2 linked regions of the Verminephrobacter eiseniae EF01-2 genome follow. The protein of the gene in region 1 interacts with the protein of each later gene in a pairwise test. Links are inferred from orthologs where the notes say so. Each region holds a gene or a part of one and is shown on either strand. Other genes may lie near its edges.

Region 1 (4,845 bases):
AGCCAGGCGCTGGAGGCCCTGGGTTTCGACGACTGCCCGCCACACCCCGCCTGGATCGAGCCGGCCGAATGGCTCGGCGCCGCTGGCGCGGGCGAGCGCAACGCGCTGCACCTGATTTCGCGCCAGCCTGAAAGCAAGCTGCACAGCCAGCTCGACGATGCGCCCGCCAGCATGGCGGCCAAGCGGCATGGTCGCGAGCAGGTGCGCATCCACCCCCGCGACGCAGCGCTGCGCGGCATCGTCGACGGCGCCACCGTGCGGCTCTGGAATGCGCGCGGCCAGTGCCTGGCGAGCGCATGGCTGACGGACACCGTGCGCCCCGGCGTGCTGATGCTGCCCACCGGCTCCTGGTACGACCCGCAGGACGAGGGCAGCAACGCGCTGGACCTGTCGGGCAACCCGAACGTGCTCACGATCGACAAGGGCAGTTCGCACTTCGGCCAAGGTTGCGCTGCCCATACCTGCCTGGTGTCGATCGAAAATTTTGCCGGGCACGCCTGAATGCACAGGCAGGCTTTTTTCGTGGCGGGGGACTGGGACTGGCCCCTCGACCCGGGCTCGAACCAGGGACCTACGGATGAACAGTCCGGCGCTCTACCGACGGAGCTATCGAGGAACGAGGCGCGGATTCCATGGCGCTGCGCAGCGGTTATGCTGCCCTTGGTTGTCATCGGCGGCCATCGGCTGCCATCGGCGGCTGCCGGCCGGCATGCATCTTTGTGGAGATTTTTTGTCCCATGACCATCCACCGCATCCTGAAAATGGGCGACCCCCGCTTGCTGCGCATTGCCCGGCCGGTGACCGGGTTTGACACCGAGGCCCTGCATGGCCTGGTGCGTGACATGCTCGACACCATGCATGACGCCAATGGCGCCGGGCTTGCGGCGCCGCAGATCGGCGTGGATTTGCAGCTCGTGGTCTTTGGCTCCGGCGAGCACAACCCGCGCTACCCGGGCCGGCCACCGGTGCCGCTCACCGTGCTGCTGAACCCGGTGATCACGCCCTTGGGCCAAGACGAGAAAGAGGACTGGGAGGGCTGTCTTTCCGTGCCCGGTTTGCGTGGCATGGTGCCGCGTTGGTCGCGCATCCGTTACACGGGTGTCGATCCGTATGGCCATCCGATCGATCGCTCGGTCGATGGTTTTCATGCCCGCGTGGTGCAGCATGAATGCGATCACCTCGTTGGCAAGCTGTACCCGATGCGGGTGCGGGATTTCAGGCAGTTTGGCTTCACGCAGGTCCTGTTTCCGGACACCCGGGCCGCCGAAGACGATGGCGTGGAGGCGCTGGATGGCTGAGGGCTGGCCGGGCAGCGCTCATGCAGACAATTCGCGCAGCAGCTCGGTCTCGATCTGGATTTGGCGGGCGTTGTTCTGTAGCTCGGGGCCTTGTATCAGGAAGCTGTCTTCGACGCGCTCGCCCAGCGTGCTGATTTTGGCCAGTTGCACGCTCAGATGGTGTCTGGCCAGGATGCGCGCCACCAAGTAGAGCAGGCCGGCGCGGTCGCTGGCCGATATCGCGAGCAGCCAGCGCTGCGCTTTTTCGTCCGGCCGCAGGCTCACGCGCGGCGCGACCGGAAAGCTCTGGACCCGGCGCGATACCCGCCTGCGGGCAGGCTCGGGCAGCGGGCCGTCTTCTTCGAGCACATGCCTGAGGTCGCTTTCGACCATGTGCGTGAGTTCGCGGTAATGCCCCGGCTGCGACGAGGCCACGACCTGGAAGGTGTCGAGCGCATAGCCGTTGTGGGCGGTGTGCACCCGCGCGTCGAGGATGCTGAAGCCCGCGCGGTCGAAGTAGCCGCAGATGCGCGCGAACAGGTCGGTCTGGTCGGCGGCGTAGACCATCACTTGCAGCCCGTCGCCGGCCAGCGACTGGCGCGAGCGCACCACGGGCTTGGCCGTGCCTACCTGGCGCGACAGGTGGCGCGTATGCCAGGCAATGTCGGCGGCGTCGTGGCGCATGAAGTAGCTCACGTCCAGCGTTGCCCACAATGCTTTGTGCGCCTCGAACGGCAGGGCGCTGAGCGCCAGTTGGACCAGCGCCTGGCGCTTGCGGGCCTCGATCTCGGCGGCGGCGTCGGGCGCCCGCCCGCCCAGGACGCGCAGTGTGGCGCGGTACAGGTCTTCCAGCAGTTTGCCCTTCCAGGCGTTCCAGACCTTGGGGCTGGTGCCGCGGATGTCGGCCACGGTCAGCAGGTACATGGCCGTGAGGTTGCGCTCGTTGCCGACTTGGCGCGCAAAGGCGGCGATCACGTCCGGGTCGCTCAGGTCTTGTTTTTGTGCCACGGTGCTCATCGTCAGGTGCTCGCGCACCAGGAATTCGATCAGCCGGGCCTGCGCGCGGGCCACGCCGTGCTGGCGGCAAAAGCGCTGCACTTCTTGCGCCCCGATGCGCGAATGGTCGCCGCCGCGGCCCTTGCCGATGTCGTGGTACAGGGCGGCGATGTACAGGACCCAGGGCTGGTCCCAGCCGCCGGCCAGTTGCGAGCAAAAGGGGTATTCGTGCGCATGCTCGGCCATGAAGAAGCGGCGCATGTTGCGCAGCACCATCAGGATATGCTGGTCTACCGTGTACACATGGAACAGGTCGTGCTGCATCTGCCCCACGATGCGGCGAAACGGCCACAGGTAGCGCCCGAGCACCGAGGTCTGGTTCATCAGCCGCATCGCGTGCGTGATGCCCGAGGGCTGTTGCAGGATGCGCATGAAGGTCGCGCGGTTGACCGGGTCGCGCCGGAAGGCGCTGTCCATCACGCTGCGGGCGTTGTAGAGCGCGCGCAGCGTGCGGGCCGACAGGTCCTTGAGCCCGAGCGTGGTCTGGTAGAGCAAAAAGGTCTCCAGGATGGCGTGCGGGTCGCGGCTGTACAGGTCGTCGCTGGCCACTTCGATGAGGCCGGCCTTCTCGAAAAAGCGGGCGTTGATGGCGCGCGGTTCGTGGGTTGACGGGGCCAGAGATTCTTCAATGTTCAGCAGCAGGATCTGGCTCAACTGCGACACCGCCTTGGCCGCCCAGTAGTAGCGGCGCATCAGGGTTTCGCTGGCGCGCATCGGCAGGCGCGAGCCGTCGGGGGCTTGCGAGCGGTAGCCGAACGACTCGGCCACTGCCGTTTGCAGGTCGAACACCAGACGGTCTTCGCGCCGGCCTGCGGCGGCGTGCAGGCGCGCGCGGATCAGGCACAGCAGCGCCTCATTGCGTTCGATCTGGCGCAGTTCCAGCGCGGTCGCCATGCCGTTGGCGGCCAATTCCTTCCAGCCGCTGCCCAGGCCGGCGGCCTGCGCCACCCACAGGATCATTTGCAGGTCGCGCAGCCCGCCCGGGGATTCCTTGCAATTGGGCTCCAGCGCGTAGGGGGTGTTTTCGTACTTGGTGTGGCGCTGGCGCATCTCCAGCGTCTTGGCCAGCACGAAGGCTTCGGGGTTGAGCTGCGCGCGGTACTGCCGCTGGAATTGGCCGAACAGCGCCGCGCTGCCGCACAGCAGGCGCGCTTCGAGCAGCGAGGTCTGCACGGTGACGTCGCCGGCGCTCTCGGCCAGGCATTCGGCCACCGTGCGCACGCTCGATCCGATCTCCAGCCCCGCGTCCCAGCAACTGCCGATGAAGCCCTCGATCTGCGCGCGCAATGCGTTGCCGGTCTCGGGCGCCAGGGCCTCGGGCAGCAGCAGCAGGACATCGACGTCGGAGTAGGGGAAAAGTTGCTCGCGCCCGAAGCCGCCCACCGCCACCAAGGCCATGTCGTCGGGCAAGCGGGCGCGCTGCCACAGCGTTTGCAGCAGCTTGCCGGCCAGCGTGGACAGCTTGCGCAGCAAGACGCGGATACCGCGCGCGGATGCGCCGGTGGCCTGCAGCGCGGCCAGCAGCGTGGCTTTGTCGTGGCGATAGGCGGCGCGCAGGGCAGGCAGTTCGGTCATGGTCGTGGTGCGCATGCGCTCCGGTGTGTCGGCTCGGGGTTGCCTGGGTGCCGCACCGGCGTCGTGTCGTTGCGCTCGGGCCGAGGCCATAGACTGCGCTCAGGTCGCAGTGGCCGCGACGAAGTTCGGCAATGGCGGCGAGCCTGCCGACAGGGTCAACACCTCATACCCGGTGGGCGTGACCAGCACGGTGTGCTCCCACTGTGCCGACAGGCTGTGGTCTTTGGTCACGATGGTCCAGCCGTCGTTGCCGAATTCTTTGACCTCGCGGCGCCCGGCGTTGATCATGGGCTCGATGGTGAAGACCATGCCGGGCCTGAGCTCGGCCAGCGTGCCGGGGCGGCCGTAGTGCAGCACCTGAGGCTCTTCATGGAACTTTCTGCCGATGCCGTGGCCGCAGAACTCGCGCACGACGGAGCAGCCCTGGCTTTCGGCGAACTGCTGTATCGCATGCCCCACATCGCCCAGATGGGCGCCGGGCCGCACCTGCACGATGCCGTGCCACATCGCGTCGTAGGTGAGGGCGCACAGGCGCCGGGCGGCGATCGAGGCCTCGCCGATCAGGTACATGCGGCTGCTGTCGCCATACCAGCCCTCGGGGGTGATGACGGTCACGTCGACATTGACGATGTCGCCCTTTTTCAGCGGCTTGTCGTTCGGGATGCCATGGCAGACCACATGGTTGACCGAGGTGCACAGCGACGCCGGGTAGGGCGGATAGCCGGGCGGCTGGTAGCCGACGGTGGCCGATACCGTGCCCTGCCGGGCCATGCACTCGGCCCCGATCCGGTCGATGTCGCGGGTGGTGATGCCCGGCTGTATATGCGCAGCAATCGAGTCCAGCACTTCGGAAGCCAGGCGACACGCCAGGCGCATGCCGGCAATGTCCTGTGCGCTTTTGATGGTGATGCTCATGGCGCGATTATCCATAGCCATC
Region 2 (4,504 bases), 2.1 Mb from region 1 along the record:
GTTCATTGCGGCCTGTGATGATGCCGTGAAAACCGTGGCCCGCGAGACGGCGGATCTCAAAGACCTGGCCATCGTGCTCGGGCATCCCCGGGGGTTTGCGCCCGAAGCGGCGGCTTTCAGCGCCTGCATCAATGCCGCCAGCGTGCTGCGCGCCGGGCAGATCGAGCAGACCTACGCCAAGCGCGAGTTGCCCAACTACCAGGTGTTCGACGAGCGCCGCTATTTCGTGGCCGGCCACAAGCCCTGCGTGTTCGACATGGGCGGCCTGCGCGTGGGCTTGCTGATCTGCGAAGACGCCTGGTTTGCTGCGCCGGCGCGCGATTGCGCGCTGGCGGGCGCCCAGTTGCTGGCGGTCATCAATGCGTCGCCGTTCCATCTGGGCAAGGGCGCCGAGCGCGAGCAGATCATGCGCGAGCGGGTGCTCGAAACCGGGCTGCCGCTGGTCTATGCCCACTTGGTCGGCGGCCAGGACGAGGTGGTGTTCGAAGGCCGCTCGTTTGCGCTCGATGCCGATGGCTCGGTGGCCGGGCGGGCGCCGGGGTTTGAGGAAAAACTGGTGTATGCGCACATCCATCCATCGTCGAGCGCTATCAGAATAGAGGCAGACATCGCCCCTGAGCGCAGCCTGGAGGCCGACCTGTGGGACGCGCTGGTGCTGGGCGTGCGCGACTATGTGGGCAAGAACGGCTTTGCCGGCGCGCTGCTCGGGCTGTCGGGCGGCATCGACTCTGCGCTGGTGCTGGCCATTGCCGTCGATGCGCTGGGCGCCGACAAGCTGCGCACGGTGATGATGCCCTCGCCCTACACCGCCGATATCAGCCTGATCGACGCCCGCGAGCTGGCCCGCCGGCTGGGCGTGCGCCATGACGAGATCTCGATCACGCCGCAATGGGAGGCTTTCAAAGCCGCGCTGGCCCCGGCTTTTGCCGGCCTGCCCGAGGACACGACCGAAGAAAACCTGCAGGCGCGCATCCGGGGCACGCTGCTGATGGCGCTGTCCAACAAGTTCGGCGCCCTGGTGCTGACCACGGGCAACAAGAGCGAGATGTCCACCGGCTACTGCACCTTGTATGGCGACATGGCGGGCGGCTTTGCCGTGATCAAGGATGTGGCCAAGACCCGGGTCTTCGATCTGGCCCGCTGGCGCAACGCCAACGATCCCTATGGCAGCGGCGCCAACCCGATCCCGCAGCGCATCATCGCCCGGCCCCCGAGCGCCGAACTGCGCCCCGACCAGACAGACCAGGACAGCCTGCCGCCCTATGAGGTGCTCGACGCGATCATGTCGCGCTACATGGAAAACGACGAGCCCATCGAATCCATCATCGCCAGCGGCTTTGCCCGCGCCGATGTGGAGCGCGTGACCCGGCTCATCAAGTTCAACGAATACAAGCGCCGCCAGGCCCCGGTGGGAATTCGCGTCACGCGCCGCAGCTTCGGCAAGGACTGGCGTTACCCGATCACCAGCCGGTTCAGGGCCTGAGCGCTTCCTGCTCCGGCGGCTCGGCGTTCTTGCTTTTCTGCTTTGCGCCATGCGGACGAGCACCGAACGGCAGGCCGAAAGAATGGTGGCTGGCAGCCCCACGGCCGGGCGAGCGCCGCAGGGGGATCGACGGCGTGGCGCCGGCAGTGCAAGCGTGGTGCGGCGCGGCGGTGGAATCGGCGCCTTGCCGTTTTGCTGCTTCCCGTCACCGCGCCGGCCAGGCTGAAAGTCGAACGAAATCAATCAGTTAGCGCCTGATGCCAGGCTGCCCTCATCTGTTAGTCTCAGCGCACATCGAAATCCGCCCCTCCAGGAGACCCCGCATGAAAATGATCACTGCCGTCATCAAACCGTTCAAGCTCGAAGAAGTCCGCCACGCGCTGGCCGAATGCGGCGCGACCGGCCTGACGGTGACCGAGGTCAAGGGTTTTGGCCGCCAAAAGGGCCACACCGAGCTGTACCGGGGGGCCGAGTACGTGGTGGACTTTCTGCCCAAGGTGAAGGTCGAAGTGGTCGTCAAGGCCGACGATGTCGAGCGCTGCGTCGATGCCATCGTCAACGTGGCGCGCACCGGCAAGATCGGCGACGGCAAGATTTTCGTGACGGCTGTCGAGCGCGTGGTGCGCATCCGCACCGGCGATCTCGACGACGCAGCGGTGTGAGGGGGCCGCTGGCAGGGCGCCGCTCGGCGCGTCAAATCACGCTGCGCAGTGGCATCGGGGCCTGGCCGGGGCCCGCCCGCTGCATCAGTTGGCACAGCAGTTCCTGCGCATCGGTGGCGACCTGCAGCAAATCCATCTGCCAGGCCCCCATGAAGCCGCTGGCCACGCTGGCTTGCAAAAAGCCCAGCAAGCCATCGTAGTAGCCGGCCACATTCAGCAGGCCCAGCGGCTTGCCGTGGTAGCCAAGCTGGCGCCAGGTCCAGGCCTCGAACAGTTCTTCCAAGGTGCCAATGCCGCCGGGCAGGGCGACAAAGGCAGCGCTGCGCTCGGCCATCATGGCCTTGCGCTCGTGCATGGTATGCACGATGTGCAGTTCATCGCACAGGCGGTTGGCCTGCTCTTTGTCCACCAGCGCCTGCGGGATCACGCCCACCACGCGCGCGCCGGCCAGCCGCGCGGCCTCGGCCACCACGCCCATCGAGCCGCCGCGCCCGCCGCCGTACACCAGTTGGCCGCCGTGGGCGCCAATCCAGCGCCCCACCGCCTGCGCGGCCAGCGCAAAGGCCGGGTTCTCGCCGGGACGCGAGCCGCAGTACACGCAGACAGAAAAAGCCGGTTCAGCCATGGAAAAACCTCTGCCAGGCCGCCGCCGCCCAAATGCCCATGCACAGCAGCAGCGCCAGCAACACCGCCGCACTGCCCAGGTCTTTGGCGCGCTTGGACAGCACATGCGCCTCTGGCCCGATGCGGTCGATGGCGCTCTCGATGCCGGTGTTGAGCAGTTCCACGATCAGCACCAGCACGACCGCGCCCGCCAGCAGGGCCACCTCGCCCCAGTTGCGGCCGAGCCAGAGCGACAACGGCAGCATGACGATGGCGGCGATGGCCTCCTGGCGAAAGGCCCGCTCGTTCCAGCCGGCCCGCAGGCCGTCGATCGAATAGCCCGCAGCATGCCAGATGCGGCGCAGGCCCGTGCGGGCCTTTTGCGGGTTGTTCGGCGCATCGTTCGGCGCATCGTCTTGCCGCTTGGCCGGGGCCGCCGGGAGGGGAGATGGGTTGGGCATGGCGCTATTTTGGGGGCCTGTCGACATGCACCAGCCGGGTGCCTGCCAGCGCGTCATGCCAGAACTGCCGCTGAGGATGAAAACGGCTCAGCAGCGCCCAGAGCGCCACCCATCCCGAGACGATGACGGCCGCCGCGCCCGCCGACAGCGAAAACGGCGCCATGGCGGCCAGCGGCGGCAGGAACCAGAGCCAGCAAAGCAGATAGCGCAGCAGCGCGCGCGCCTCGGTGACGGCCCGCCCGGTCTTGTCCACCACGCGCAGATGCCAGGTCTTTTGCGCCAGGGTCTGGCCCCGGGCCCAGAACCAGGTGAAATAAATGCCGGCCACGAGGCAGACAAAGGCTTGCAATGCGTGGCGGTTGTCCAGCGCATTGCGGGTCTGGCTCAGGGTGCCAAACAGGTAGCCCGCGATGAAGACCACGGCGAACATCAGCAGACCCTCATACAGCCAGCAGGCCATGCGGCGCCACAGGGCGGGTGCGGCGCCGGGCGCGCCGGCCTGCGCGGGGTGGGCGGTGCGGGCGGCGGGTGGAGCGGCAGACATTCGGGCGACTGGGGAGCGACTGGGGAGCTACTGGGGATACCGCCCCGGGCGGTCGGGGTTTTCGGCCGAGGCCGAACCACCCAGCGGTGGCAGCGCAGTCGGCACGGCCACGGGAACGGCCACGGGCGTCGTCTCCACCCCGGTGGACGCGGCGCCGGGCAGCAGCGGGTACTGCGCGGCATGGCCGGCGGCGGGCAGCGCCATTGGCGTCACCGGCGCAGCGACACGGGGCGAATGGTCGATGACGGGCGGAATCTTGGGCGCATTCGGCCGGCCGGGATGGGCTTGCAGCGCAGCCGGCACCTGGGCCAGTTTCTTGGGCGAGACCGGGCGCAGGGCCGTCGCGGCGCCCCGGGGCTTGGGATCGGCCCGGGCGGCCAGTGCGCGCCGCTGTTCATCGGACAGGGCTTGGTAGGCCTCCCACTGCGCGCGTTTGTCCGCGCGCGCCAAGCCGGTGGTGACGGCATAGTTCAGCCGGGCCTGGCTGCGCTGCTGGGCGCTCAGGTTGGCCCAGGCGGTGATGCGTTCGAGGAACTTGCGCTGCTCCTCCTGCGACAAATGCGGGTAATTGGCCGCCAGCGTCAGCCAGCGGCGCTTTTGTGCCTGGCTGATCAGCGACCAGCGCTCGGCCAGCGGATACAGCGCCAATTTTTGCGCTGTGTCCAGCGTTTCCCAGCCCGGGCCCGGCTGGGCCTGGGCCGGCGGCACGGCGCCGCCGGCCGGCGGGGTGCGGGCCTTGTTCGGGCCGGCC

Evidence for each region. Proteins that work in one complex are often made in the same cells at the same time.
Region 2: the proteins of VEIS_RS17490 (region 1) and VEIS_RS08465 interact in binary tests that used the Escherichia coli proteins (3 or more experiments, as listed by UniProt). The link is inferred for Verminephrobacter eiseniae EF01-2 from one-to-one orthologs.

What each region holds. Positions count from the first base shown.
Region 1 is NC_008786.1:3,992,804-3,997,648, reverse strand. Bases 1,113-4,278 are described here. They hold VEIS_RS17490 ([protein-PII] uridylyltransferase), read right to left. Parts: upstream 3,909-4,278; coding sequence 1,317-3,908; downstream 1,113-1,316. Other genes in these bases: map (type I methionyl aminopeptidase), read right to left, coding at 4,008-4,278; def (peptide deformylase), read left to right, coding at 1,113-1,298. Outside these bases: VEIS_RS17505 (molybdopterin-dependent oxidoreductase), read left to right, coding at 1-501; more of def, read left to right, coding at 738-1,112; more of map, read right to left, coding at 4,279-4,823.
Region 2 is NC_008786.1:1,936,802-1,941,305, forward strand. Bases 651-3,475 are described here. They hold VEIS_RS08465 (P-II family nitrogen regulator), read left to right. Parts: upstream 651-1,806; coding sequence 1,807-2,145; downstream 2,146-3,475. Other genes in these bases: VEIS_RS08460 (NAD+ synthase), read left to right, coding at 651-1,483; VEIS_RS08470 (LOG family protein), read right to left, coding at 2,177-2,770; VEIS_RS08475 (diacylglycerol kinase), read right to left, coding at 2,763-3,209; VEIS_RS08480 (RDD family protein), read right to left, coding at 3,214-3,475. Also shown: more of VEIS_RS08460, read left to right, coding at 1-650; more of VEIS_RS08480, read right to left, coding at 3,476-3,753; VEIS_RS08485 (DUF3106 domain-containing protein), read right to left, coding at 3,781-4,504. UniProt on the Escherichia coli protein: P-II indirectly controls the transcription of the glutamine synthetase gene (glnA). P-II prevents NR-II-catalyzed conversion of NR-I to NR-I-phosphate, the transcriptional activator of GlnA. When P-II is uridylylated to P-II-UMP, these events are reversed.